One region of the Exiguobacterium sp. s78 genome, then DNA from elsewhere that is predicted to be linked to it. Evidence: riboswitches for the same ligand, from Rfam matches in the RefSeq annotation. Region 1 holds a riboswitch; the other holds the start of a gene.

Evidence for each region. Region 1 has a riboswitch for thiamine pyrophosphate ahead of thiD (bifunctional hydroxymethylpyrimidine kinase/phosphomethylpyrimidine kinase). Riboswitches for the same ligand answer to the same signal wherever they lie in the genome.
Region 2: it holds a riboswitch for thiamine pyrophosphate, as region 1 does, so the genes downstream of both, KNQ18_RS06520 (ECF transporter S component) here and thiD (bifunctional hydroxymethylpyrimidine kinase/phosphomethylpyrimidine kinase) in region 1, are expected to answer to the same signal.

What each region holds. Positions count from the first base shown of each region.
Region 1 covers NZ_JACSNB010000004.1:101,625-116,657, forward strand. The annotation lists gene KNQ18_RS17445 (murein hydrolase activator EnvC family protein) at 1-159, shown strand, start outside; gene KNQ18_RS14945 (murein hydrolase activator EnvC family protein) at 363-1,640, shown strand; TPP riboswitch at 1,704-1,814, shown strand; gene thiD (bifunctional hydroxymethylpyrimidine kinase/phosphomethylpyrimidine kinase) at 1,930-2,733, shown strand; gene thiM (hydroxyethylthiazole kinase) at 2,714-3,481, shown strand; gene thiE (thiamine phosphate synthase) at 3,471-4,109, shown strand; gene KNQ18_RS14965 (hypothetical protein) at 4,280-4,564, shown strand; gene KNQ18_RS14970 (ArsR/SmtB family transcription factor) at 4,620-4,988, shown strand; gene KNQ18_RS14975 (CHASE3 domain-containing protein) at 5,034-5,672, opposite strand; gene KNQ18_RS14980 (YitT family protein) at 5,866-6,732, opposite strand; gene KNQ18_RS14985 (hypothetical protein) at 6,869-7,471, shown strand; gene KNQ18_RS14990 (formate/nitrite transporter family protein) at 7,655-8,491, shown strand; gene KNQ18_RS14995 (YkvA family protein) at 8,524-8,943, opposite strand; gene KNQ18_RS15000 (aminopeptidase) at 9,042-10,265, shown strand; gene murB (UDP-N-acetylmuramate dehydrogenase) at 10,321-11,232, opposite strand; gene KNQ18_RS15010 (GNAT family N-acetyltransferase) at 11,481-11,996, shown strand; gene KNQ18_RS15015 (GNAT family N-acetyltransferase) at 12,012-12,497, shown strand; gene KNQ18_RS15020 (hypothetical protein) at 12,527-12,886, shown strand; gene KNQ18_RS15025 (hypothetical protein) at 12,999-13,934, shown strand; gene KNQ18_RS15030 (GNAT family N-acetyltransferase) at 13,923-14,753, opposite strand; gene KNQ18_RS15035 (hypothetical protein) at 14,903-15,033, shown strand, end outside.
Region 2 covers NZ_JACSNB010000001.1:1,263,258-1,278,290, forward strand. The annotation lists gene KNQ18_RS06455 (hypothetical protein) at 1-155, shown strand, start outside; gene KNQ18_RS06460 (nucleotidyltransferase domain-containing protein) at 145-867, shown strand; gene KNQ18_RS06465 (pentapeptide repeat-containing protein) at 935-1,720, opposite strand; gene KNQ18_RS06470 (GNAT family N-acetyltransferase) at 1,765-2,193, shown strand; gene KNQ18_RS06475 (hypothetical protein) at 2,193-2,816, shown strand; gene KNQ18_RS06480 (antibiotic biosynthesis monooxygenase) at 2,849-3,178, shown strand; gene KNQ18_RS06485 (hypothetical protein) at 3,297-3,533, shown strand; gene KNQ18_RS06490 (hypothetical protein) at 3,535-4,791, opposite strand; gene KNQ18_RS06495 (hypothetical protein) at 4,788-6,056, opposite strand; gene KNQ18_RS06500 (alpha/beta fold hydrolase) at 6,211-7,029, shown strand; gene KNQ18_RS06505 (NAD(P)/FAD-dependent oxidoreductase) at 7,101-8,132, opposite strand; gene KNQ18_RS06510 (energy-coupling factor transporter transmembrane component T family protein) at 8,188-8,910, opposite strand; gene KNQ18_RS06515 (ABC transporter ATP-binding protein) at 8,882-10,411, opposite strand; gene KNQ18_RS06520 (ECF transporter S component) at 10,408-10,980, opposite strand; TPP riboswitch at 11,081-11,180, opposite strand; gene KNQ18_RS06525 (50S ribosomal protein L25/general stress protein Ctc) at 11,276-11,953, opposite strand; gene KNQ18_RS06530 (GNAT family N-acetyltransferase) at 12,245-13,795, opposite strand; gene KNQ18_RS06535 (glycerol-3-phosphate acyltransferase) at 13,808-14,338, opposite strand; gene KNQ18_RS06540 (DEAD/DEAH box helicase) at 14,335-15,033, opposite strand, start outside.

The DNA of each region.
Region 1 (15,033 bases):
CGTGCTGGTCAACGTGTCAGCCAAGGTCAACAAATTGGCGCGTTAGGTAGTACAGGAAATTCAACAGGACCACACCTCCACTTCGAAATTCACGTTGGTGGATACAGCTATAGTGCAACTGGTCCAGCTAACTCAGTCAATCCATTGTCGATGCTTTAATCGTAAAGAATCGTTGCGTATGCAACGGTTCTTTTTTTTGTCATTTTCAAAAAACAAATCGTATATTACAAAAAACCGTTTTCATTTGAAATGTAAATGAAATTTTTTTGAAACGATTACGGTGCTATAATCTATTTCAGATATGAGAGAAACTTGAATACTATAATAAAATATGAAAAAAACATAAGTGAGGAAAACGATATATGCTAAAAAAACTAATTTCTACCATTGTTTTAGGAGCATTACTTATAACAGGAACACAACCGATCGCAGCAGCGACCATTAAAGAAAAAAAAGCTGAAAATGCCGCTGAACAACGTAAACTTGAAAAAGCGATCAAAAAACAAGAAGCTAAAATCTCAAAAGAGCAACGTCAAATCAATCAAATTGACGCAGCAATCAACGAAAAGATTTTCCAAGTCTCTGAAAAAAATAAACAAATCGAACAGTTGAACGTTCGAATCGATGAGTTAAAGGCAGACATCGTCCGTTACGAAGAAATGTTACAGAAACAGGAAGAACTACTCGGTGATCGTTTGCGTGTTTTCCAAGAGAACGATGGAAATTCGATTAAATGGGAAGAAGTCATTTTTGGATCGAAGGATTTAGGTGATTTATTCAGCCGTGTCATGGCGGGGAAAAAAATCGCTGAGCAAGACGATAAAATGATTTCGGATTACATCGCAACGCAACAAAAATTAGGAGAAGCAAAACAAGCGCTCGTTGAGAAAAAAGCGGAGCAAATGCAAGAAAAGAAAGTATTGCTTGAACAAAAGAAAGCGTTAAAGCTTCAAATGAAAGAACGTAGTGCCACGCTGAAGAAATTACGAAAAGGGAAGACGAAGTTCACGACAGAACTGTTAGACGCAAAAGAACTTCAAGCGACTCTCGAAGCGCAAGAACGTGCAATTGCGGCAGCGAAGGCAGCTGCTAAAGCAGCGGCTGAAAAAGCAGCAGCGGAGAAAGCGGCAGCCGAAAAAGCCGCTAAAGCGAATGCTCAAGCAGCAAAACAAACAGGTAAGAGTTCGGAATCAACTGATTCTGTTGCCCCGCCGGTTGTTTCGAGTGGAGGGAAATTCGTTCGACCATCTTCTGGTGGAGTGTCACAAGGATTCGGACCAGCAAGCGGCGCGAACGGTTATACGTTCCACAACGGTGTTGATTTCAGTGGTTCGGTCGGATCTCCAATCGTCGCTGCAGCAGCTGGAACGGTCATTACAGCATCAGGTGGTGGACCTTACGGCAATCATGTCATGATTTCTCACTTCCTCGATGGACAAGTGTACACGACTGTCTACGCACATATGAGTTCATTATCGGTTCGTGCAGGACAAACGGTCTCTCAAGGTCAGCAAGTCGGGACACTTGGTAGTACAGGGAATTCAACAGGACCACACTTACATTTCGAACTACATGTCGGAGGATATCAATACAGTGCCTCTTCTCCTCTAAATGCAGTCAATCCATTAGCATATCTGTAATCAAAACGGGCTTCGGCTCGTTTTTTTTTCTTCTCTATGCTACAGTTAAGGCGAAACGAATACTTGAGCAACTAGGGGAGCTGGAGGAATCCGGCTGAGAGGAAAACCAATCTGTTTTCGACCCTATTACCTGAACTGGATAATACCAGCGTAGGAAAGTTGAGCCGAACGGATACCGGAATGCGTGTATAACGCTTTCGTATAGCGTCGACTGCTTTTTTACAGCGGTCGACGCTTTTTTTGTCGGTCACGACTCCCTTACATTGCTCGATGGGAAGGTGAAAAGAACATGAAACATGTACTGACGATTGCAGGATCCGACTCCGGTGGTGGAGCTGGGATTCAAGCAGATTTAAAAACCTTTTCGGCTTTAGGGGTTTATGGAATGAGCGTCCTGACAGCCGTCACGGCGCAAAATACGTTGGGTGTTCAAGCGGTGGAAGAGTTATCCCCAGAAATCGTAGATGCCCAGTTAACGTCGATTTTTTCAGACATTCGTGTCGATGCGATCAAAATCGGGATGGTCTCGAATGCGCAGACGATTCGTGTCATTGCTAGACATCTCGGCAAACAGACAGTTCCTATCATATTAGATCCCGTCATGGTCGCTAAAGGTGGTCATGCCCTATTGCGGACGGAAGCTGAACAAGCATTGATTTCAGAACTTCTGCCGCTTGCGACACTCGTTACACCGAATTTACCGGAAGCGGAGCGGTTAACAGGACGATCAGTGACCAATCTAGAGGAAATGCAACTGGCGATGCATCAATTGGCTACACAGACAGGGGCAGTATTACTAAAAGGTGGACATCTCTCAGGAGCTGCGACGGATTTGTTGTTTGATGGGGAAGTGGAACATCGTTTCACATCGGAACGGTTAGACAATCAACATACTCATGGAACTGGTTGTACCTTATCTGCAGCGATTGCAGCACGGATGGCGCTTGGAGAAGATTTACAAGATAGTGTACGACAGGCGAAAAACTATGTCACGGAGGCAATTCGTCATGGATTTGCTCTCGGACAAGGTATTGGACCGACACATCATTTTCACTCACTTTGGAGGGATACACATGTTTACGACCATTCTTGAACACAAACCACTCATTCACCATCTGACGAACACGGTTACGATCAACGACTGCGCAAACGTCACACTCGCTGTTGGAGCATCACCTGTCATGGCGGAAGATATTCGCGAAGTAGAAGAGATGGTTAGACTCGCACAAGCCCTCGTCTTAAACATTGGTACGATCGATGCAGACATGCAAGCAGCTCAACGACTTGCAGCCCGTGAAGCGGAACGTTTGAATGTCCCGATCGTTCTTGATCCAGTTGGAGCAGGGGCAACGACATTACGTACTGCCTTTTCTAAAGAACTCATTGATCTCGGGTGTACGGTCATTAAAGGAAATGCTTCTGAAATCAAGACGTTACTTGGGGAAGATGGGCGAACTAAGGGAGTCGATGCTGCGGGAGATGCAATGATGGATCGAGAAAGTATTCGTGCATTCGCTCGCAAACACAAATCTGTCCTCGTCGTGACAGGTCCGAACGACTATATCACGGATGGAACGCGCGAAATGGAATTACATGTAGGAACACCTCGTCTAGGAGATATCACGGGTACTGGCTGTATGACGGCCTCCTTGATTGCGAGCTTCCTCGGTGCAGGATATACAGCGTTTGAGGCGGCTGTTCACGGAACATTCGTCATGGGAAAAGCAGGAGAACAAGCAGCCTCCGCGCAAGGTCTTGGTGATTTTAAACGAGAGTTGTTCAATGCCATCAGCCTCATGACGGTACAAGATCTTGTGGAGGTGACAGAACGTGTCAATTGATTACTCCATCTATGCAGTGACGGATCGTCGGTACCATCCTGGAGTCGCGATCGAGACGGTCGTTGAGGAAGCCATTTTAGGTGGTGCAACGATCGTGCAACTACGGGAAAAAACAGCACAAGGAAAGGAATTCTTTGATCAGGCAGTTCGGTTGAAAGCACTCACGGATCGGGAAGACATTCCTTTGATCATCAATGATCGGATTGATATCGCGTTACTCGTCGGAGCTGGTTTGCATATCGGACAAGAAGACATTCCTTTAACCGCAGCACGTCGCCTTTTACCAGATGCCGTGATTGGTGTGTCGGTAGCAACCGTTGCACAAGCGATTGAAGCAGAACGAGACGGAGCATCTTATTTAGGCGTGGGGTCTCTATTTGCGACGTCATCCAAAGCGGACGCTGATTCCATGTCGCATACGATGCTTCAGGCGATTCGGGAAGCTGTACGATTACCCCTAATCGGTATTGGTGGAATCACAGCAACGAATGTCTCCTCTCTGCCCATCCCGTTGGAAGGGTATGCCGTCATCTCAGAAATTTTCGCTAAAGAAGATCGGCAACTCGCTGCGCAGCAAATGACAGATGCTGTGCGTGAATGGCATCAATCACTTCAGAACAGGGTATAATCCGTTCAGAGGTGATTGTATTGAAATGGCAGACGATCCGTTTTCGCGGCTATTGGATTCGATATCGGTTAGAACCACAAATCATTCGAGTCGATAATCAGGGGATCTACCATCTAGGAAAAGTCTTATTTCCACATCCTAATCGTATATCTTATGAGATGGCCCTTTTATTGAAAGAAAAGTATGAAAGACGCTACAAACGTCCGTTGTATATTAAAACGAGCTCGATTGCGACGGAAATTTGGGGACATACTCATTTAGATATTTATTACCGGGCACTTCTTCGTCTACCGATTCCGACTCGGCTTCGTCAACGTTATACGAACCGATTAGAAAGCACGAAAATCATTGATATCGGCGTACGCGCTGTCGATCAAAATCGAATTGTCTGGGATATCGGAGATTACGTAGGAGGATGGTTCGTGTTTTGGCTCATTCGCAGACGAATGCGCTGAACTTGCAATGTCTCGTTTCTCATGGTGCAATATAAGTAGAAACGAGGTGACGGACATGGACATTCCCCGTTGTGAAACGATTGCGATTGATGAACAACGTGCGTCTGAAATCGGACATATCGTTGATACGATTCCGACGCTTGAAATCGGAAAGCTATTTAAGATTCTTTCGGATGCGACACGACTGCGAATCGTTTATGCGCTGACGATCGAAGAAGAACTATGCGTTTGTGATGTCTCGGCCTCTGTCGACTGTTCGATCGCGACAGCGTCGCATCATCTTCGATCTTTGTTGAAACAAGGACTCGTCAAGTTTCGAAAAGACGGTAAAGTCGTCTATTATTCCTTGGATGACCATCATGTGTCATCGCTTGTACATATGGCGATGGAACATGTACAAGAGGGAAAAGCAATGCCTGAATGAGTCTTTAGAATAAACGAAAAGCGCAGCTTTAGCTGCGCTTTTCGTTTATTCTAAAGACGATTGTTCTGATCCTTTTGGAGCGAAGTGGTGGAAGAAAAAGACCGTGGCACTAATCAATAAAAAGGACAGGATGGAGAGAGCGAGACACATCCATTTATATGTAGCGATTAAAGTATCTGATTGTTGTAATTTGGCTTGAAGCGTTTTATACAAATCATCTTTCACACGGGATAAGTCTTCGAGAATCGTTTGAGTCGTCTGAGTCGATTGTCTAGCAAGACGTTTTGCGGCTGTTGGACTTTGACGTTCATAGACGACGAACACGCGTTCAATCTCGGACTCCCAGACATTGTTGCGGCGAAGGAGATCCTTAATCGTCCCTGGAGTAGTCGACGATTGGTTCAGACTATTTCGCAAATCATGGATTTTAGACGTTGAAAAGTAATATTGTTCGATATAACGATTATCTTCATACAATAAGAGACCACGAACCGCATTGGCACGATCTCGATTGTGTTCGACCAACTGATCTACCTGATTGATTAACGGTATATCATGATCCTTCATTTGCTCGGTCATCGTTGCAATCGTCCGATAACCGGATAAAGCATAGATGATCGGGATAGAGGCGAATAAGCTGATCAAGAAAATCAGCAGAATACGCTGACGCCAAAGAGAGTGCATGCAATCATTCCTTTAAATAAAAGACATGTCATAAGCTTAACTACTATCGTAAAAAAAGTGAAGCCTGTCTATTTTTTGAATAGGGATAATGACTGAAAAACTGAATAATACTAATAAAAAAGCAGGAAAGATGATGCAATACGAGAAGCTGTTCTAAGAAGATGAAAAAAGCACAGCTAAGCTGCGCTTGGTGTTAAAACGAATACGAATGTTCCTTGTAATTGCCAAAAACAGTATGGATTTCCGAAAATGTAACGAATGCATTCGGCTCGACAGAAGAGACGATTTCTTGCAAACGGACGATTTCGTTATTTTGAACGACGACATAGACCATTTTTTTCGTTCGGTTGGAGTATCCTCCACGTGCATCGAGAATCGTGACACCACGACCGAGTTCTTTTGTAATGACTTCATTGATTTCATCTGCTTTCTCACAAATGATGATACATTGCTTAGAAGCAGAATAGAAACTGTAAACCGTCTGAAGGGCTTTGGCGCGAACAAAGCTCATGATGAGAGCATACATAACGTGTTTAAGATCGAATACCCACCATACAAGGATGTAAATGACAAGATCTTGCATCAGAAATATACGAGGAAGTGGCCAGTTATGAAAACGAGCAAAGAAAAACTTTCCAAGAATATCAAGCCCTCCAGTTGAAGCACCACCGAAGAAAATCAATGCCATTGCAAGACCAGAGACTAGACCAGCAAAGATGGAAGCGACGAGCGGATCGTTTAGAGATTCCGGAACGATTTGAGTCGGGATCCAGTCAATTAAAAAGGAAGAAGCAATGACAATAATTCCAGATAAGAACATGAATCGTTTGCGTAGGAAACGGAAACCTAAAAGGAAGAGGGGAATGTTTAAGAGCAATTGCGTTAATCCGATTGGCGTGTGGAAGAGCTCTTGAATAATGAGCGTGATTCCCATGATACCGCCTGATCCGATATCATTTGGGGATAGTAGTAGGCTGATGTAAAGGGAATACAGCAACGTACCAATGATTAAGAAACTGATTTTTTCAACTCTCTTTTTCTGTGGGTGTGTTGTAGTCATGGCAATATGATGAGTGACCTCATGCTCCTCCTTCTGTGAGTATCTGCCTGCAAGAGTACGCTCATATGCATAAAATTTCAACCCTTCTTATGAAAAAAGATGAAAAAGGGTACGTTTTTTTAGGAAGGTGATGAAAATGAAGAAAATACTATGGATTCTTGGTTGTATCTGTTTAGGAGTACTGGTCGGAATTCGTCTTTTTGAACAACCCAATGAAAAAAATCAATCATCCATTTGGCATGATGGTGATCTTGTAGCGAGACAAGTGGGTGCCTCGATGATGAATACGGTAGCGGTTCGTCAATTAGCCGAACAACTTCCGTTCTCATCAGAATTAAAACAGGTAGATGTCGAAGGAGAATCGTTACGTCTTGCCTATGAAGTGACAGGAAAAGAGCGACAAGCTTGGATTGGTACCGACACCGGAACACTACAAGTGAATCAGGATTTTTTAAAGGCTCGGTTATCTAAAGTTCTGATGCATCATACGCTTGTTTTATTTTCAACGATTCCTGATTTAACCGACCTTGAAATTCACTACACGGATCCGTATTCAGGTGCAGATTTTACGATGGACCGGAAAACATTCGACGCCTACACTCCGACCGATATCGAACGAGCTACTTCATCTTCTAGACGCTTTAATCGTGTTGTCATTGATGGTTATGTACTCGATGCATCAAGACGAAATACTTTCTTTGAACGCTTCGCATCACGACTGCAAATCCAAACTAATTAGTTGTATAAAGCAAGAAAAGGCATTTTTCACAATCTCGACACAATGATATCGTTTACATCTCGTTCTTTTATAAAAACGATAAAACAGGTCTATTCAATACTTGAACATCTTTTAAGATGGAAGTATGATAATAAATGAACAAACATTGTGAAGTGTTGAACAAAAGAAAGAGAGGTTTCTACGATGAACGAGGTAGAAGCATTAGAAGGATTACGGAATAAAGCAATCAAGTCGACGCGCATGCTACAAATGCGTCCTCTCGAGTACTTAGTTCGTGCCATGCTAGCAGGGATTTTCATTGGATTTGCAATCATTTTTACTTTAAAAGCAATTAACGGTCTATATATGGCGGAGTCACCTGTTGCGACACTTGTCGGTGGACTGACCTTCGGAGTGGCACTCGTCCTGATCGTTTACGGTGGGGCAGAGCTGTTCACAGGAAATACGATGTATTTCACGACGGCGACGATGCGCGGCTATACGACGAAGATGGATACGATGAAGGTCTGGTTGATCTGTCTGATTGGAAATGGACTTGGAGGATTAGCGTTTGCGCTACTCTTTTCTCAAACAGGAATCATCCAAGAGCTTGGTATGAACAACTGGTTATTTTCTGTCTCAGAAACGAAGATCCACCATACGACGTGGGAAATCTTCACACGAGCTATCTTCTGTAACTGGATGGTCTGTTTAGCGATTTTCATTCCAAAGAACATGAAGAATGAGTTGGCGCAGATCATGATGATGATGGTACTGGTCGCAGTCTTCTTTGCTTCTGGATTTGATCACGTCATCGCCAATATGGCATTGTTCTCCATTGCGTTAGTCGTGCCACACCCGGATACGATCACATTTGCAGGAGCGATGCATAACCTGTTACCCGCTCTAGCTGGAAACATCATTGGTGGAGCTGTCTTCATGGGAATGATCTATACGTGGTTGAATAAAGAAAAACTAGAGGTAGATGAATCACGTCAATCCACGACACCTGTTCATATCGCTTCGAAGCAAAACGCATAAAAAAGGGCAGCTGTTGCGACAGCTGCCTATTTTTATTCCATATGTTGAAAGCGATCGACGTCTGCAGCCAGTTCTTCATAAATCGTTTCGACGATCTGTGCGTCATCGAAGAGCCCGAGGACATTATCGTCCGGTAAGGCGTCAACTGGAGACGTGAAGTACAGAACAGCCGTCAATAACAATTGTTCTTGCTCCGCATGCATCTCGAATTTTTTCTGATAGAGAGCACGAAGCATTTCAAGCAGTTGTTTTAATTGAAAATAAAGGACGAGTTCTGCCTCGCGTTCAATATCGGAACTTTCTGTAGACGCAATATCTTGCGTCAAGTGTGCAAGTCCGATTTCTGCTCGAACTAACAATTCTTGCTGTGCTTTTTCATCACCAACGAGGTCGAGTGCCTGTCGGTGAAAATACGTATAAGCCGATTTAAAATCGCCGGGTGTGAATTCCATGGTAATGCCTCCTTCTCTTCTCTTTCTAGTTTCGTCTTATTTCTTGCAAAATTGCAACTATTTCGTGAAAATAAAGATACAAGAAAGGGGATTACATAATGCCGACACAAGCAGAATTACAACAATACGCGTCTTTAGCCGTGCGTACGGGAATTAATCTACAACCAGGACAACAACTCGAGGTGCGCGCAGGAATCGAAAATTTGCCGCTCGTTCGTGAAATCACACGTGTTGCCTACGAAGTAGGAGCTACGCAAGTGTATGTACAATGGTCAGATGATGAGATGACGAAAATCCGTTATTTCGATGCACCGGAAGAGTCGTTTGATACGTTCCCGGATTGGTTAAAAGCACGTTACGACCAACTGGCAGAAGAAAAGACAGCGTTCTTATCAGTCGTCAGTGAAGATCCAGATTTATTGAATGGCGTTGACTCGAGCCGAATTGCACGTGCGAATAAAGCAGCCGGTGTCGCTCTTGCTAATTGGCGGAAGTTCGTCATGAGTGACAATGTCAGCTGGTGTGTCGTAGCAGCACCTTCTGAAAGCTGGGCGAAGAAAGTATTCCCTGATTCAGAGAATGCCGTTGAAGAGCTCTGGTCAGCTATTTTGAAAGCAACACGAGCCGATCAAGCAGATCCGGTCGCTGCATGGGCGGATCACGATCAAAATCTGCGTTCAAAAGCAAAATTCCTGACAGAGAAGAAATACAAAACATTGCACTACACAGCTCCAGGAACAGAATTATCAATCGAATTACCAGAACGTCACGTTTGGTTAGGTGGCGGTGGCCCGAATGCAGATGGTGTTGATTTCATCGCGAATCTGCCGACAGAAGAAGTGTTCACATTGCCGAAAAAGACAGGAGTCAACGGACACGTCTCAAGCACAAAACCACTTAGCTATAGTGGGAACTTGATTGATGAGTTCACACTCTGGTTCGAGAACGGAAAAATCGTTAAAGCGGAAGCAAAACAGGGTCAAGAAGCATTAGATGACTTGATTTCACTTGATGAAGGTGCACGTTATCTCGGAGAAGTTGCGCTCGTACCACACCGCTCGCCGATTTCTGACTCGGGTATCCTATTCTATAATACATTGTTCGATGAAAATGCTTCATGCCACTTAGCGATTGGTCGTGCATACTCGACGTGTCTCGAAAATGGTCCAAGCCTTTCAGCAGAAGAACTAGAAGCACAAGGCGCGAACGACTCGATGACGCATGTCGACTTCATGATTGGATCAGCGGATCTATCGATTGAAGGAGAACTTGCAGACGGAACGCGTGAATCAGTCATGCGTGACGGAAACTGGTCGATCTAAACGAACAAAAAGGTGAGTCCGAATACGGAGCTCACCTTTTTCGTAAAATGATTGATTATGCTTCTTCACCGATGATTTTCACTTCTGTCTCAAGTAAGATACCGAATTTTTCTTGAACGGTTTCTTGGACATGACGAATGAGCGCGATATAGTCGGATGCTGACGCATTCTCGACGTTGACGATGAAGCCAGCGTGTTTCTTCGACACTTCAGCGCCACCGATGCGTGTTCCCTGTAAGTTACTATCTTGAATCAGCTTACCTGCAAAATAGCCTTCTGGACGTTTAAAGACGCTACCACAAGAAGGGTACTCGAGTGGTTGTTTCGTTTCCCGCTTATGCGTCAAATCATCCATGACTTCCTTGATCAATGCTGGGTCACCCTCTGTTAACGCAAATCGACCTTCGAGGATGATGTATTCTTTCTTCGAGAAGCAACTTGTCCGGTATCCCAGTTCGAGTTCATCATGCGAAATGTTCAACAGTTCTCCTTGTCGTGTCAATACAGTAGCGCTATGGAGGCAATCCTTGACTTCACCACCGTATGCTCCCGCATTCATGATCAATGCGCCACCAATCGTTCCTGGAATTCCACAAGCGAATTCAAGACCGCTGAGCTGATGCGCGTAAGCTACACGAGAAGCTTCGATGATTGCTGCGCCACTTTGAGCGACGAGTTCATGTCCTTCGACCGAGATGTCGGTTAACTTCTCAAAGGAGAGGACAATGCCACGGATGCCACCATCACGAACGACAAGATTCGATCCGTTTCCAAGCAACGTCAAGGGAATACCTTGTTCGTAAGCATATCGGACGACAAAAGCCGTTTCTTCATAAGAGGTTGGAATGATGAATAAATCCGCGATTCCTCCCATTTTTGTATACGTATGATATTTTAAAGGTTCATTGATTAGTACGGACTCTTTTGAAATGCCTTCATACAGTCCCGTCATTACTTGTTCAGTCATTATGGTCTCAGTCCTTTTCGTGAATTCCTACTCAGCGCTCATGCGCTCAAAATATATTTTAACATTAATCGTGCGGTCGTTGTTCAACATACTGTTCCCAAAATACCGACTTATGCCGGGAATTGCAAGCACTAGGGAGTGAATGTCATCGATTAGTAATGAAAAATGTCACAAGGAAAGCAGAGTCAGGAAGAGGAATGAAGCGAAAAGAACTCGGGAAAAGAGAAGTATAGAAGGAGGCGATGACGATGGAAAGTGAACGTTTATGGATGCGACCGTTCGAAGAAGAGGATTTCAGTTTTTATAAGTCGCTTGTCCAAAATGAGCAAGTCATGCGTTATATCAATGGAGGTACTGCCCTGAGTGAAGATGAAGCACGAGAGTGGTTCGAACGGCAATTGGAGCGATACTCGGATGAACGACAAACTGGTTTTTTGCTGTTATTCAAAAAAGAAACGAATGAACCGATTGGTTTCGCCGGATTATTGATGCAGGAAGTGGATGGAATTGAAGAATTAGAAGTCGGTTATTGGCTCGAACCGAAGCACTGGAAAGTCGGTTATGGTCGTGAAGCAGCGAAACAACTAATGATGGAGGCGTTCAACCGAGGGCATGATCGAATCATCTCGATCATTCATCCCGATAATCGTGCTTCGCAAAATGTCGCTCGTGCAAACGGGCTGAACTGGGAAAAAGATACGATTTTTAGAGGTATTCCCGTCACGATCTACGCAGGACAATTATCACGACTTTGTCGTAACTAAAGAGGAGAGCTTTTTATGTACGAATTTGAATTCGAGTCTTTTCATCACATGACACCTGATACCTTATATGAACTTTTGAAATTACGCACAGATATCTTCGTCGTCGAGCAGGAGTGCGCGTATCCGGAGTTAGATGATCAAGATCAACAAGCGACACACCTGGTCGTACGGAGTGAGAGGGGTCAAATCGTCGGATGTCTTCGGATATACGATCATCCGACAAAAGGAATAGCGATTGGACGGGTAGCCGTTCATCGTGCACACCGGTCGGTTGGGTTAGCGAGACAAATGATGGAGAAAGCGATGGTTCATTTGCAGAAAGAAGCTGCGATCTACTTACAGGCACAAGCACACCTAGAAGGGTTTTACGGATCGTTTGGTTTCGAAACCGTATCCGAACCTTATTTAGAAGATGATATTCCACATGTGGACATGCAGTTTCACGTAAAGGATTCGAAAAAAGACTTCACGTCGACGATGGATGAACCGATGAATAAGTAGAATGAACTTTTCTCGGAGGTGGATCAGTCATGAAGAAAGTGCTGGTCATTTTCGCTCTTAGTCTAATCGGTATCCTATCTTTAGGAGTCGGTATTTCGTATGCTCAATTGCAGGGAAACTATCGTGACTCTGAAAAAGAGTTGATGACGATTTTAGAGCGGCAACATGATTTATCAGCTTCCTCCTTTCTTGAAGTGCGCGCATCATTCTCTTTACGACATCGACAAATCATACACGTTCGACTTCGGGGTGAACCTGCCATCACATATGAGTTCATTCAACCAAAGGATGAAATCGAATACCTGGGGTCTGTCGGAACAAGTGTTGAAAAGACAGGAAAACAAGATGCCGTCTTTCGAAACGCTCATTTAAAAGTCGGTAAAAAATAAAAAATGGAGGATCTTCCTGAAACGACGGAAGATTCTCCATTTTTTGCTTTCAAGACGATAGGATATTGCGTACACTACGAAGAGATACTGGAATGAGGAGGTCGAGGGAATCATGTGGAAACCCTTTATTAAAAATCAATCAATTGCACCGGCGTTACAAGCCTTCCGGGAACTTGACATCGAAATGTTTCGGACACATGTTGCCCAACTGAACGATGCGGAACAACAGGCCTTACAATTCATTAAGCGGGCGCTAGAGCAGGATTCACCTGCTCATTTAAAAATAGCGCTTGAAATGAAACAACCACTCGTCGAAGTCGATCGTCTGTTTCAAACACTCGTCACTTGTCAAAATCGTCAGCAGTTACTCGAAATGCTGCTAGCATACGGTCTAGACGTCAATCAAGTCTATACACTTGAAGGGCATCGATCGATCGTCCGCCAACCCCTTCACTTTCCGGTAGGTCTATATGCGGCGCGCCATTCCGAGTTATGGGCACTTGTTGCTGAAAAACTGGACTTTACTTACACGATGCATCTTCAACGCAGTGATCAATTCATGGAGACGCATGAATTGAATCTGCTTGACCTCGTCTTATTGCTCGATATCGAAGAGGAGTTGACGGTTCGAGTGCTTGATCAGCTGTGCGAATGCAAGGCGACCGTTGGACTTGCAGAACGATTACAACGTCCCGCTTCACCATTGTTGCTAAAGACGATTGAGGCGGATGCCTATTTGCCGACGTTTGTTTATGCTAAACATTATTTCCCCTTTTATGCGTTGATCGGACGACAAACCGTACTGTTCCAATCTTTGTTGAACCGTGTGATGCAAGCATCTATTGCTTCTGAAATTATTGAAGATGCCTTGCTTGCTTTTCATAACCATCAACCTGGACTTGCCTTGACATGGGGAGACGCCTACATCGAACAATTATACGAGATGGGGCTAGTGCTTCGTAAAACGGGTCATGTTGATTTTCGAGAAATGGATTCGGAGTATGTGTTGCCTGAATACAGGGGGATCGTCAATCGACTAAATGATTAACGGAGGTTGATCCGTACTGAACGTGTGCCAATGAGAGGTTAACTGGATATCGCAAAACATCGAGGGGTGATACAGGCGTAGTACATCTTGTTGTGTTGAGAGAAAAAAGACTTCAAACGTTTGGATGTTTGCACGTCGTAATTTTTCTTGAAATGTATGAAGGATGCGGCTACCGTATCCTTGACGTCTCAGCTCAGGTAGGCACGTGATTTCAAGAAGACGGATATTCTGTCCCTGCTTTTGAAATAATAGTGTACCGACGACCAGTTGCTTATCATAGACGAGGTAAGGAAGCGCTTTTCGTTGAATCAACTTGTCTAAATCAGATATCTGATAAGGAAAAAAGTGATGTGTTCCTTTAAGGGCATCGTTACGAAGTGCAAGGTAAGTATCTTGATTCTGTGCATGAACAGCTTTCAAACGCAGCGTAGCAGGCTGTCCCTCTGAGAGGCCGATTAAACGAAACTGTTCGGCATATAAACTATAACCAAGCTCTTTCCAAATCGAAGTTAGAGAAAGATCATGCGGCGGAGAGACTTGTACATGAATATGCCGGCATCCTTGTCGAACGGCATGTAAGTGTAGCAAAATAGCCAGACTACGAAAAGCTTTGATATCATGGAAGGCGCCGTTCATAAAGTGAACGACGTCATGCACGACATGATATCCAAGCGTCGCTTTCACCTGACCGGATTCGAGGTAGACCCATTGACAATCTTCAAGCGGCTGAAAAAATGAAAAATCATATGCCTTTTGATGGTGCTGTAGAAGTTGATGGACGTGTCGCCTTTGAACATGAGACAATTGATTGTAATACACAATAGGCAAATTAAGTTCCTCCTTTAGCAAAGTGAAGTTGAAAATATCTTGCTTTTATATTACAGGAAATAAAAGGTATTTATATCTTCTGTTTCAAACAAAAAGTAGATGGATTCCTGAAGATAAGAAAGAATCGAGGCAAAATTATCATGAAGTATCTCTGGATCGTCATCGGTTTATCGGGCTTTTTACTCAGCGCGGATACATTGGTAGCCGAAGCACGTGATTACGATGAACCGGGTGTAAGCAGTTCAACGACATATGGCAATTACGGTGCGGA
Region 2 (15,033 bases), on a different contig from region 1:
GACAAACGCTCGTCCTGAACGGATCGGATACATATTATGAATCGTGGGCGATCGATATCGGTCTCGCGCCACACCGAGCCGACGCGACGATCGTTGCCGTACCGGGTGACGAACTGGCCGTCTTCTCCGGAATCGGTGAACAAGTTGAAGACTAAGTGGACACGCATGGAGTGGTGCGACTGGATCATGCCGCTCGTTGCGTCACGGTACCCGAATCATTGTGCTGTTTTACTTGCCGGCAGCCATACGCGAGGGCAAGCGACCGCACAATCAGATGTCGATGTGATCATTTTTGAAGCAAGTCGAGGTCAGGCGTACCGGGAGTCGTTCATCCATGACGGTGTCCCGGTCGAAGCATTCGTCCATTCCTTTGAGACGATTGCACATTTTTTCGAGAGTGATCGGGAACGTGGTCGCCCGTCCCTGCAACGAATGATTGCTGACAGCTGGACGATCGAGGATCATCCGCGACTTGCAACTATTCGTCAGGAAGCGATTCAACAATTGGCGGACGGACCGATTGCGTGGACGACTTCGGAACAAGAGCGCGCACGTTATTTTTTAAGTGATTTGCTCGACGATTTCGAGAGTGTGACGAACCGCGCGGAAGGTCTAGCGATTGTGTCACGTTTATATGAACAGAGTATCGAGTTCGTTCTTCGCGCCAATCGTTGCTACATCGGACAAGGGAAGTGGGCGATCCGTGCTCTTTCGGAGTTTGACGAAGATTATGCTAGTCGACACACAATGGCATTCGAGTTGTATTATCAATCAGATGACCGACGAGAAGTCGTCGCGTTAGTCGATGATTATCTTGCCCCATTCGGCGGGCGTTATTTTGACGGCTTTACGCTCGGTAAACGATAACAAGCAAAAGGAGGTACGCTTTCGGATCAATCGACCGAAAACGTGCCTCCTTATCGTTCGCTTCTGTTTAACGCCAATGGGACGGACGGAGTAAGCGACGCGGTAACTGTGTCGCGGCATTACCGACTGCCGCATTGATTTGTGCCTGTGTCAAAAAGAGCGCGTCCGTCAGATCGGCGTCCTTGACGTTACAGTCTCGCAAATCAGCCCCAAGAAAGTTGACTCCGCGCAGGTTACTGTGCGACAAGTTCGTCGAAAGCAACCACTGGTTCTGAACACTGGCACCTGAGAAATTACGTCCTGATAACTTTTTTCCGACCCAGTCGCGTGGTGTCTGGTCGCGTCTTCCGCTATACTGAGCTTGAACACGTGACGCAATCATTTCAAGGAGTGGTCGGACGGTTTGACGAATAGGTATCAAGTCAAGTCGTTCAAATTGATCGGCTGGTAATGCCGCGTACCGGGTTAGTGCGGCAAGTGTCTCATCGAGTTGATCGTGGATGTCACGCGTGACATCGCGTTTCCCGTCGGTTATGTACCACATCATCTCAAACAAGTGAACCATCTTCGGGAAGGCAGCATAGATCGCTTGGCGTCGCTTGGGTGCATCATCGCCTTGAAACGTCTGCTGTGACAGATGCTGTCCGGCACCGAAACAATCATAGACGGTACAGCCTTTGTAGCCGCTGTCGCGTAACCGGTCATGGATACGACAGCTGTAATCGGCCTCAAGATTACGACACGGTGTCGCTTCTGGTTTATCGTGACCAAAATCACTGGATTTCGAAAAAGCGAGTGCTGTACAACATAAACCAAAACACTTCGTACAATCAATCTGGAACGTAGGTTCCATCGTAGTCACCTCCACTACTACTATAACAAGAAAGGAGTTTGGACATGCTGCAATTTCAACTCAAAGAAAATGAGGACGGACAGGACTGGCTCAGACAACAAGTACGCCAATACAATGTCGAGCGATCACCGTTTCATGCGACGAAACGCTCCGAGGGAACACAAGCCGTCACATTACTTGCGACGCATGATGATCAACCGATCGGTGGCATCTCAGGGGAAATGTACTGGGGCTGGTTACATATTGAATGGTTTTTCATCGTCGAAGAGGAACGGGGAAGTGGGCTCGGTACTCAGTTATTCCGTCAACTGGAGGAATGGGCACGAGCAGAGGGTGTTCAGCGAATTCGCGTCGAGACGTTCTCGTTTCAAGCGCTTCCGTTTTATGAGCGACAGGGATTCGTCGAAGTCGGACGAATCGATGATTATCCACCAGGGATGAGCTATCATCTGCTCGTCAAACAGGTTGACTGATGAAACGGCGTCTTTCCCTCATCTTATTGTTCGGTCTCGTGCTCGGAACGCTGACGGGGATGCATCCACGTCAAGAGACCGTTTCCTTTACAGCGAAGCAAGTCGCCAAGTTATATACAGAGATGACAAACACACTAGTCGAAGCGCGTGATGTCTATTTCGTCGAACGACTATCTGACCATTATGCCGTCGCGTATCTTGAAGCGAAGCACGACCGCTTGTTTTTGCTCCTGCAACAAACCGATGAGTCACAACGAATCGACCGAATCATTCGCTCAAAACAGACGAGGGAGACGGATTGGTTCGAAGGTCGCTTGTTGACGACGGACGAAGGGCGATACCTTGTCGCCTACGGCATGAATGGTTCGAAGCAAATGAAATCGATCCGGTTCGAGCCGTATAAGACGACGGCTGATAGGGAGGCACCACTACGTCCAATGCAACGCTCCTTGTCGGTAGCAGATCAGGAACGTTTCCATACCGTCCAACCGTTACCGGATGCCTTCCCGCATTCGCTCTATTTCGAGATGATCGCGACGAGCGTAGACGGGAAAGAGACGATCCAACGCTTGACGTTACCAAGCGATAACGCATCCGTGTTTTCTACGACCCGTGACTTCTAGTATACTGAAGACGAAAAAAGGGGGAGAAGAACATGTGGATCGTCATGAACCAGTTACACGTCGTCAAAGGTGCAGCAGATCAGGTCGCAGCGCGTTTTAAGACGACGAAAGGAATTGAACGGATGGAAGGGTTCCACCGGATGCAAGTCCTCGTCGATATCAGTCAGGAAGAAGAAGACATCGTCACGATCATGACGACGTGGTCGAATCAAGCAGCATTCCATGCGTGGCAAGAGAGTCAAGCGTACAAAGGCGTGCACCATAAGCGGGATAACGGAACGTCCGAAGTCAAACCGCTCGTGACGTCGAATACCGTCACGGAATATGCGGTCGTCGCTGATCACAGTGCCGCAACGGAATAACCAACAACACCCCTTGGGAGGAAGTCTCTCAAGGGGTGTTGTTTGTAACTATAGATTAGAGTGTTTTTCCGTAATCTGGGTATATTCTAACAAACTAGATGAAACGAGGTGACACCGCATGGTCTATCGTAAACCTGTCGTCTCTAGCCTGTCCGTCCTCGGGGGTATGATCCTGCTTTTCGGTTTCTTGACGAGCGGTGGCTTCATTTATCTCTACTTCTTCGTCTTGCTGTTTGCTTGCGTCTCTTTCTTACGTGAACCGTTGACGCGTAAAGAGTGGTTGCAAGAGGGGATTGCCTTCATCTTCTGGTGTTCCTTGATTTATTTGCTCCAGCATCTCGTCTTCATGGCGTGAGTCATTTTTCGTATTGCTCGAACAAAGGAAGGATGATGTCACGACCTGTTGCTGATAAGTGAATCGACACGTCACGTTTCGGATCCTTCAAGTAGACGTCGGTCTTTTTGACACGCTTGTCGAGATAAACTTCGTATTGCTGTCCTTTCGTCCCTTCTCGGAACGTCAGGTATTTCCACTTCGCCCGTTTTCCCCGCACATCAGACTGTTCACTCGTCTTGATGGCTTTTTGTAATTTTCCGGATTCATCACTCGTCATCATGATCATTTTGTCCCAATCGAAGCCTTTTTCCGAAGTAAAATCATCTTCTTCAAAACGGATATGCTGGAACTGCTCTTGATGGAATAGCGTCACTTCCAAGTTATCCGCTACGACGTCGTCTGCTGTCTGTTCCGGCTCTTGAAGTTCAGGCGGTCGTTCCATCGTATGTCGAATCGATAATTCATAGCGGAATTCGCGTCCGTTTTTCTCCGTTGCGATGAGCGTTCCGTAATGTTCCGGTGTCCCGTCACCCGGGATGAACCGGACCTTGCCCGGTTGTTTCATCGAATGAATCGGGCGTTCCACATGACGTCCACCGTATAACTCGGGTAAGCGCACCATCACGTCATAAGTCGAACCGAATTGTTGATTGTAGACGAGATAGAGTTTGACGTCACGTGTAAATGGCGTGAGTGAATGCGTGTACGTAAAGATCGTCGTCCGTGTATCTTTTTTCGTGACATCCGTCGCGTCGATGACAAGGTAACCTGAACCTGGGAGCTCTAATGTTCGAGCGGAGTGATCGGCAACCTTCTCATTACGAATGAACCGATCGTCTTTTTTTAATACAGTAGGCTTCATGTTAAAGTTCTGTCGTTGTGTAGTCAGAGCTGTCTTCTTGAAGACATCGTCTTTCTTTGCTAGCGGATAATATCCACTTTTTAATGGCGTTTCGCAATATAAGTAGGTCTTCTTTCCGGATTGAACGTAACGAACGGTTTGACCTGCATAGTCATCGAATGGATTCGCCATCATGACGGAATAGATGCCGCCGACAGAGTAATCTTCGGGTGCATCGCTCGCTTTCGACGCGCACGTTTTTTGGATGACGATTCGTTCCTTCGCTGACAAGGTTCTTGGACCTTGATCACTAAATTGTCCTCCATCATATAGTTGTGATAAGTAATCCCATTTAAAATTCGGCGCATCACTTTGACAACCGCTTAATGCTAGCGTTGCACCGAGTGTTAGTCCGATCCAGTAACGTCGATTCATTGATTGAGCACCTCACTAAGTGCTTCACTGGTCGTACCTGACAGCTTGGCACCGTTCTTTGATCCTGGTTTGACGACATAGATTTCAAGCTTTTTAGCGCGTTTGCGTTCGAATAGCTCGAACATTTGGCTTTTCCCTTCGCGCATCAACGTTAATTTTTTCTGCTTTAGTTTTGTGCCTTGTGGCTCCATGACGTCGGTCTCTTTTAATTCCTGAGCGATTTTTTTCGCTAGTTTATCCGGTATTGCTGAGACGAACTTATAATCGCTATCGATGAGCTGTTTCGGTGATTGATGGATGAAACCGACATAATCGCTTGTGGATGCTTGAAGGAATCCATAATTATAATTCACTGGTTTTGTGTAGGTTTTATTAAAACGCAAATATATCGATGTTTCTTGGACGACTTTTCCGTCCTCTTGTTTCCGAACGGTTGCGAACTGTACGGTCTGACCTATCGAAAGACTATCAGGAAGTTGCTTTCGCTCAATTTGATAGGTTTGTCCATTCATATATTCTTGAATCGTTGAAGGGAATCCGACACGGTCACCACTGAACATCAGCTCGATTGACGATTGTTGGAAACCACCAGTCGGACTATCACGAAAAGCTAAATTCAATTCGGAACCGGATAGTGACTCGGTCGTCTCATAGAGTGTTTGTTCTTTATCTTTGCCTTTCTCTTTCATGTAGACGACGAGTTGTCCTTCTGGTGGCAAAGATAGTTGATAGGACGGGAAGAGATACCGTCCGAGCTCTTTTAATTCTTTCTGATCTTCGTTTTCCTGTTTTTGTTGATCCGTGATTTCTTTTGGAACAGGTTTAAAGCGAATGACTGTCGATTTAGCTTTAACCGGTTGTTTTGACCAATCGACGAATGGATAATCACTTCGCTTGATCTGATGAACCGCATAATCCGCATGGCGAATCGGCTGACAGGCCAGATAGTCCTTTTTTTCGTCTGACAGGAAACGGACGTGTTGTAACTCGCGTCCTTGAACACTCCGGGGCAGGAAGTATAAGTCAAATTCTTCGTGTTGCACATATCGATCAGGTAAGTGCTTCATATCAGGTTTTTGCTGGCAAACCTTCAACAAAGCAGCGGTTTGTTTTTTCGGGAGATCCGGTATCTCTTGCCCATCAAAGGTAGTCGAAATACCGCCCCAGTAATTAACATCGTATGTAAGGTCTAAGTATTGTTCTTTACCGCATCCGGCAAGTAAGACTGCGCCTGCGAGAATACCGGTATGTATATAGCGTCTCATGAAAAACCTCCTTTATCCTATTGACTATATTTTACCATAACTTCTATAATAGACAGAATTTTCTATAATACTTTAACATTAAGATGTTTAACATATCTTGACTCGGGAATATTAGATGCATGCACGGTCAATCTATTACTATGGGGGTTTTATGATGGGTACATTCATTCAAGCAGTTGATGGCACGAAAATTTATGTCGAGGATGTCGGGTCGGGTCAACCGGTCGTCTTTTTACACGGCTGGCCGGCAAACAACAACATGTTCGAGTATCAAAAGAATCTGCTCGTCGAAGAAGGGTACCGTTACGTCGGGATCGATTATCGCGGTTATGGCAAATCAGATGCGCCGGCAACGGGATACGATTATAAGACGATGGCGTCCGACATTAATGAAGTCATCGAACAGTTGAAATTAACGAATGTCACGTTGCTCGGCTTCTCGATGGGAGGAGGAATCGCCTTGTCCTATCTCTTGCAATACGGGGATTCAAAAGTCAGTAAGCTCGTTCTCGCAGGAGCCGCAGCCCCTGTCTTTACGCAACGCGACGGTTATCCATACGGGATGACGAAAGAAGAAGTCGATGCGTTGATTGCCGACACGAAACAAGATCGTCCGTCGATGCTCAAAGGATTCGGGGAAATCTTCTTTGCGAAGGAACATCCAGAACCACTTCAACAATGGTTCCACGGTCTTAGCATCGCTGCTTCGTCCCACGGTACGATTCAGTCAGCAATCGCATTACGTGATGAGGACTTGCGTGGAAAACTCGAAAACATCAAAGTCGATACGTTAATCATCCACGGTAAAAAAGACCAAGTCTGTCCGTTCGAGTTCGCGGAAGAAATGCAAAAGGGAATCCCACTTGCACGACTTGAAGTCTTCGAAGAGAGTGGGCACGGTATGTTGCTTGATGAACAAGAGAAGTTCAACGAGACGTTACTATCGTACGTTAAAGGAAATCAAACCGTCTAATCCAACAAGCCATGGACACCCGTCCATGGCTTTTTTTATGTATAGAAAAAAGTATGCGCCGGCGCATACTTTTAAGGGCGATACTTCCGCATAAACCGTTGATCGATCCAGCGCTTCAGGTACCAACCGAATAGGTGAGTCGAATACTGATTGCCATACATTGAAACCGCATGACGTGGTCCCATCGATAAAATCGTCAAATAGTTCGTTTGTGGACGATACGTTTGCAGTGCCTCTTCCTGGACGTACCGTAAGAGGTTTGCCAGTAAGATCGGTGCTTGCCGGACAGCTGTGACGCCATTCTTCGGAATATCGGGATAAGCGACGAGGGTCGCTGCGTCACCCGCAGCAAACAGACTCGGATGATCGAGCGCTTGCAACTGTTCATTGACAAGTAGAAATCCGTCTTCCGTATAGAGCTTACTGTCCGCAAACAATGCCGGAGCTTTCGCACCTGTTAAGCGGATGATCGCATCCGACTCGATTGGAGGGTGATGCTTGAAGCGGAGTGGTGGTTCGTCATCTATTGGACGTTCCTGGATCCAATATACATCGAGTTCTTTTAACCGTCTCGCAATCGCTTCCGCTGCGGGGTGTCCTGAAAGTAACTCTGGATCCGTGATGAGTATAATCGGCACATCCGCTGTTTTCAAGGACGCCGCCATCTCGACAGCCGCTACACCACTTCCAATCACGACTGGACGCTTTGCTTGTTGCAGACACTTTAATGTATCTGGTAACCGGTAGTTCGGTTTAATCGATAATCGTGTCTTATCTTCCGCCCAATCGAACGAGCCGATATTCGTCGAGACGACGTCATAAGTGTAACGCCTGCCGGATGCACCGAAGACGACCTTTTCATCGGGGTCGATTTTGATGACGGTCTCTTCGATGAACTGTTTATCATTGGCGCGACACAGTGCGGCGACGTCGATACGGATCTCATCGATATCGTACGTTCCGTCAACAAGTCCGGAGTACATGCCCGAGTAATATTGGTACGTCGAGGCATTTAAAATCAGCCACTCGACGTCTTCTGTTGGTCCATTGGTAATGCAATGCAGGTGAGCGTGTCCTGCACCAATCAAGAGGATTCGTTTCATATCGTTCTCCTTCAATCTGTCTTGCTAGAATGTACCCGGATACGGGTGGCGGTAATCATAGCCAAAAGACAAGACTGATGAACAGGAGGATGACCATGAGATAGATAACATCCTGGCGCTGAACGACTGGCACTTCATAATATGTCCGTTCTGCTGAAAAATGACGGGCTTCGAAAGCGATCGCCATCCGTTCTGCCCGCTGAATCGATCGCGAGAAGAGCGGTAAGCCGATTGATAGGAACGCATCACCAGGAAAGCGACTGTGAACGTTCCGAATCATCCGGACTTGCCGTAAGACGCGGACTTCTTCGACCAAATGTGGAAGAAAGCGGATCCCGGCAAGAAATCCGTACGCGAAGCGAGGCGATACCTTTGCTTGGTGAATCAAGCTCATCACGAACCGGGTCGAATCGGTCGTCGTGACGAAAGCGAAACTTAAGCAGACGAACGTTGCCATCCGTAAGGCAAGTAACCAGCCGTGCATGACACTTTCCGATGTGACATGAAACCAACCAAACGACCATAGAGGATTCGTTCCTTTGCCGAAGGCTGCCATCATCCAGAACGTCAATAAGAATAATAGACTGTAAGGTGCGAGTCGTTTCAAGAAATCGCGAGGACCCCACCCGGAGAGGAGTAGCAGCGCGATAGCAAAACTCAGGAACACCAACGTCTTGACCCAGTCGTTCGTTGCAATCAAGGCAAACATGATCAAAAACAATCCGCTACCTTTGATGACAGGATTGAGTTTAGCGAACGGTGACGCGTTCGTCTGCATGGCGCTTCACCTCCTGGAATTGGTACGAAAGTGGACGTTGTAGCTGACAGCGTTCGAGTAACGGAACGTCAGCGAATAACTCGCTCGGACGTCCGTCAAAAGCAATACGCCCTTGCTCCATGACGAGGACACGATCCGCGTATCGGGCGACGAGTTCCATATCGTGTGTTGCCATGACGAGCGTCGTTCCGTTTTGTTGTTCCGTCAACAACTGTTCCATGAGCCGCCGTGTCGTCAATCCATCCTGTCCGAACGTCGGTTCATCGAGCAACAATAAATCCTTCGTCTGCCCGAGCATCGTCGCGACGCTGAGTCGTCGTTGTTGCCCCGTACTAAGCGCAAGCGGTGACTGCTGTTTGACGGATGCGAGTTCCAGCCGTCCGAGCAACGTCGTGCGCTCATCACTCGTCGCTGCTCGGTGACTCCAGTTGATTTCCGCTTCAACCGTTAGCTTGAGAAACTGCAGATCCTGTTGTTGAAAGACATAGCCGACGTGCTCATAAAAGCGTCTCCGGGAGTAACGCTGAACCGGACGTTCCTGGAACCGATATGTTCCACGATGGGGAAGCAACCGACCGAGTGTTGCAAGCAACGTACTTTTCCCGGATCCGTTTGCCCCGAGCAGCATCACCCATTCTCCTGTCTGCAGGGAAAATGTCGCATCGGTTAGCGGGTAAGGTGCTTTCGTCGATAATGCAGCAATGTGTAACAGGGGAATACCTGCTGTAGCGACTGGAGGAAGCACGTGAAGTCGCGCTGCTTGTGGTCCATCTATGGGTAACGTCTCTAACGTGTACGGATACAAAGAAGGAACAGCGATGCCTTTCGATTGAAGCTCTGTATAAGCCTGCGGGAACAAATCCTGCGGATGCGCCGTCGCAGTAATCGATCCGTCCTCAAGTAAGACGATCTGGTCGATGTACGGTAAACAGACATCGAGTTGGTGCTCGATCAAGACGATCGTTAAATCGTGTTCTTTCTGAATCCGAAAGATCAACGCCATCAGTTCGTGTTGTCCGATTGGATCAATCTGGGCTGTTGGTTCATCGAGTAATAAGATCGTCGGCTCGAGCGCTAGGACCGCGGCGAGCGCGAGGCGCTGTTTCATCCCCCCGGATAGACTTGCGATCGGTGTCGAGAAGGGGAGAGGGAGACCGACGAGTGCGAGTAAGCGTTCAATTCGTTCCTCCATCTCCGCACGTGGAATCGACCGGTTTTCTAAACTAAAAGCGATTTCGCGTCCAATCGTTTCCATGCAGAACTGTTCTTCTGGATTTTGAAATAAGACTCCGACCGAACCGGACCGGGTAACGGTACCAGTCTGTTCGACTTCGATCGTCTCCGGTGTCAGTCCGGCTAGGGCATGAAGCAGTGTCGTCTTGCCACTCCCACTGCGTCCAAGCAAAAGGGTCGTTCCTTGTTCGATCGTCAGCGATACATGATCGAGCACCGATTTCATCTGACCCGGATAGCGGATGCTGAGGTCGTCGACAGTAATCATGCGACTTCCCGTTTCGCACGTCCGGCCGCAAACCCGTTCAAGACACCGGTCGCAACAAGGCGACGGACGAGAATCGCTGCAAGCAAGCCGCCGAGTAATGCGCCACTAATCAATTGTAAGCCAGTTGTCGCAAGCAACGTCGTCGCCGTGTAGTAACCGAATCCGTTCGCGATCAGACTATAGACGATGCTACCAATTGCGGCTCCAACACCCGATAACATCAATGTCCAGGTGTCATAACGGCGATAACGCGTCATCGCGAAGACGAGTTCCGCACCAAGTCCTTGGCAGACCCCGATCAGTAGAGCCGATAAGCCAAAGTGACTACCCGTGAACAGCTCGACAGCTGCCGCGACGATTTCCGCGATGAGGGCAGCACCCGGTTTTTGAATGATTGCTGCGACGAGCGGGCTCGCGATGATCCAGATCCCAAACATCCAGTTGGCACCGACTGGCCCGAAGATTGCAGACATCGGTAACCAGAGTGTTGACCAACCGAGATAGATGACCCCGCAAGCGACGGCGAGCATCATCATGACCATGATTTCTTTCATTTTCCAGTGTTGCATCGTGTTCGTCCTCCTTTAAGTGGGGGAGACGCCAAAAAAGACCGCCCTCCGTAAAAAAGAGAGCGGTCCTCAGAAAAACTGCGCGCAGCAGGAGTCATTGGATGTGATCGCTCCACTTTCCTACGCTAGTATGAACTAGATCAGGTTCGAAGGGTCCGAAGTGAATCGTCTCAGCCAAATGGGCTCCCCTAGTGGATATGGTAATAGGTGATACGCTGTTCACTTTAGGCAATCTTCTGTCTATTGTCAAGACACAAAAAAACGATACGCCACGAAGGGCGTATCGTCAAACGACTTATTTGTTGTCTTCGTTCTCTTCTTTTGCTTCTTCTGAAGACTCTTCCGTAGCTTCCGCTTCGTTGTCTTCGCCAGCTTCCGCTTGTGCCTCAGCTTCTGCTTCTTCGATTTCCTCAAGCTCTTGTTCAAGCGTTGATTCGACGACAGCTGCGACTTGAATGTCACCTTCTGTGACGATACGGAAATCTTTTTGTTCCGGAAGATCAGCTACAGAGATCGAATCGCCGATTTCGAGGTTCGTGACGTCGACTTCGACGTTCTCTGGCAATTTATCTGGTGTTGCTGCGACTGTTACTTTAAAGAGTGTCTGTGACAGGAATCCGCCGACTTTAGCGCCAGCTGCTTCGCCGACGAGTACGACGTCTGCTTCGACTTCTGTCTCTTCATCCATTTTAACAGCGATGAATTCAACGTGATCGACAGTTGGTGTGAAGACATCCATATCACGACGGTTGATCAAGACGTTAATATTTTTACCGTCGAGTTTCAGTGAAATCAAGACGTTCTCACCGTTTTCTCGAACGATTTTAAGCAATTCTTTTTCTTCAAATGCGATTGGTGTACTTTCCACTTTGTAACCATACACGACACCAAGAGCTTTTCCTTCATGACGTAATTGTTTACGGAGTGAGCGTGGACGTACCTCGCGTTTTTCGGCTGTTAATTTAACTGACATGTTCATTTCCCCCTTGAATTTGGTATAGCCCTCAAAAGGTAATGAATGTAGGAGCAGGACAAGTCCTGAACAATATGAAACATGCTAAGACAATCGGTTTCAGACTCGCTTTGAATCTGACGCTTTCGTGACTTTGCATTTCTCTCCCAGGTCATTACGCTGATATTGAGAAACATGTGTGAGTAAGTCACCGTTTGATGCGGTGCTAGTGAGTTTATACCCCTATGTTTTAAATCCTTAAACCTCTAATTTTTATTTTTTAAAGTCGAAAGACCTCCAAACCGCTTGAAATCAAGGGTTGAGAGGTCTTTCGTTTTTTTCATTTTTTATGGTGATGCGTTGGTTTTCACGGACCAACACGCGGATGAGACGTTCGATGTGCCGCATCGTCGTCTGTCCCATCGTTGAAATTTGGAGCCATTGATTACGGACGAGATAGTCGCTTTCATATTGAACATGATAGCCCTGAATCCGAAGAGCGTCTCCTAAAGCGGTTGCCGACGGATGAACGATCGTCAGAATTCCCGGCGCTTGCGCTTCTTGAGTCGCAAGAAGGTTGAAACCAGTAGCGCGAACGGCTTGTTCGAGATAGGTCATCTTGATGGCTGCTTGATCGAGATCAATGGCATCGAGCGCTGCCTGACAAGCCAGCAACAAGTTCGATGAGCCGGAAAAGGCGACGCCTTCCGCATAGAGTCCGAGATCCAGATAACGTGGAATTCGTGGAGAAGGTAGGATGCTGTCTGTATGACCGATGAACGCAAGACCCGGTAAACCCCCAATTGCCTTTCCGGAGACGGTCGTGACGAATCTGCAGCCAGCGTATGAGAAACGTCCGGTCCCGACGGCGCTGATCGCATCGACGATGAGTGCGGTTCGTTGATCTAATAGCGCTTTTACCGCATCGAGATCGTAGAGAACGCCCGTAGACGTCTCACAATGCGTCAACCAAATCCAGTCGTACTCCGTTTGATGCAGTTGACTTGCGAGTTGTTCCAAGTCGATCGGGTGACCGGACGGAAGCAGGTGGATATCAAATGACTTTCCTGCTCGTGCCGCGTGATCGATCAAGCGTTGACCGAACTCGCCACCGTTTAGAATCAATCCATGTCCACTCAGTTGTTGTGCGACAATATCATTGGCGAGGGTGCCACTGCCAACAGCCATCGAGACATATGGCAAATCCAGCAACTGACACATCCGACCACGTAAATCTTGATCGAGCTGACGCATCGAGGCCGTCCGATGCGGACGCGGTGCTTGTTGTGCCGCTTGGCGGACTGTTGGTGCAACCTCGACTGGACCGGCTAGAAAATGCAGAGGACGTAAAACGTCCGCGATGACGGATCGTTCATATGTTGCGCGCGACAACAACATCGGTACGAACTGGGCATCGCCACTACCGAGCGTTGCTGCGATTGGTGTGAAGCCGAACCGCGCATATAGTTTAGCTTCCCGTGTCGTACCACTGATATAGACATGATCAATCGTTTCCCGCTCCAAGTAGACCATCAAAAAACGCATCAATTGCATGAACGTACGACTATTGCGGTATTCGGGACGAACGCTGAGTAAGCGGATTTCCGCTGGGTCCGTCAGTGTCTCATCTAGCGTCACGCCTTTTTCCTCAAGCGAAAAAGGACGATGCTTCCGAATGGCAATCATCGCGACGAGTCGATCGTCTTCCTTGCCGATCAGATAGGTATTTTGATCATGAAACCGGTCAATCCGTTTCCGTTCGGTGTTCGGTTGATGTTGCGGAATCTCTTCCGTGAAGGTGAGGTAGTTCAGTTCATGGATTGCTTCCGCGTCCGAAGCGGTAGCAATGGAAAAGTCGATCATGAGACGTCCTCCTTATGTAATGACTGGCTTGTGAAGTGCATCATGAGCCCACAGGACAAGTAGATTTACAGCAACGGTACACAAGATATTGATGGGTCCCGCGTCAAAGTAGACAGGGAGTAACGGGAGCAGAACAACCGGAATCAGCCCCGCTTTGACGCTATCTTTCGTTACGAGATAATACAGACCGAGTATGCCTAGTCCGGCAAGATATGCCCACGGCGTGATGGCGAAGACGATTCCGGAAAATACGGCATACCCTTTACCGCCGCGTCGCGGATGAAACAACGGAAACAAGTGACCGATAAGTACGGCAAGAGCGACGGGATAAAATGCGTCTGTTAGCTGTAGTGCAAGAACCGTCTTCGCGGCATCAAACAGGTACACGAATAAAAAAGCCGGGAGCCCACCGGCGCGATGGGCGTTGCGGGCACCGATGTTTCCGGAACCGACCTGTGCCAAATCGGTACGACTGACGTACTTCCAGAGCGTACCGCCAAGAATACTACCGATAAGGTAACCAAGCAGGAGATCAAGGATCACCGATGTTCCTCCTTTGTTTCTACGAGATGTACGAGTTCCTTGACGGTCAGGGCATCACTGTCTGGAGCCGTCAGGACGGCATCGACCATCTGAGCTTTTCGATCTTGTAATTCCGTCATCTTTTCTTCGATCGTTCCGCGTGTCAGCAGTTTGATGACCGTCACGTCGGACTGTTGTCCAAGCCGGTGAGCGCGATCGGCTGCCTGTTGTTCGACGGCCGGATTCCACCAACTGTCAAAGAGGATGACGGTATCAGCAGACGCGAGATTCAGTCCCGTTCCACCGGCTTTCAGGGAAATCAAGAAGAGATCGACTTCACCGTCATTGAACCGATCGCATAACGCCAACCGGTCTTCGAGTGGTGTCTCACCCGTCAACAGGAAGTGGGGGAGGTGACGTTGCGCGAGATCCGAGCGAATGCGTTCGAGCATTTGTGTATACTGCGAGAAAATCAAGATCCGCTTTCCGGCTGCCCGTTTTTCGGCAATTAATGAGAGTAGACGCGTTCGTTTCGTTGCTTCCCCTGTGTACTCCTCGACGAATAATCCCGGATCGTTGCAAATTTGCCGCAACCGCGTTAACCCAGCCAGTAATTTCAGACGATCTTCGCGTTTCGTCTCGTCTAAGTGTTGCAGCGTCTCGAGTTGCAATTTGGCGAGATACGACGCATATAAGCGTTTTTGGTTCGGACCGAG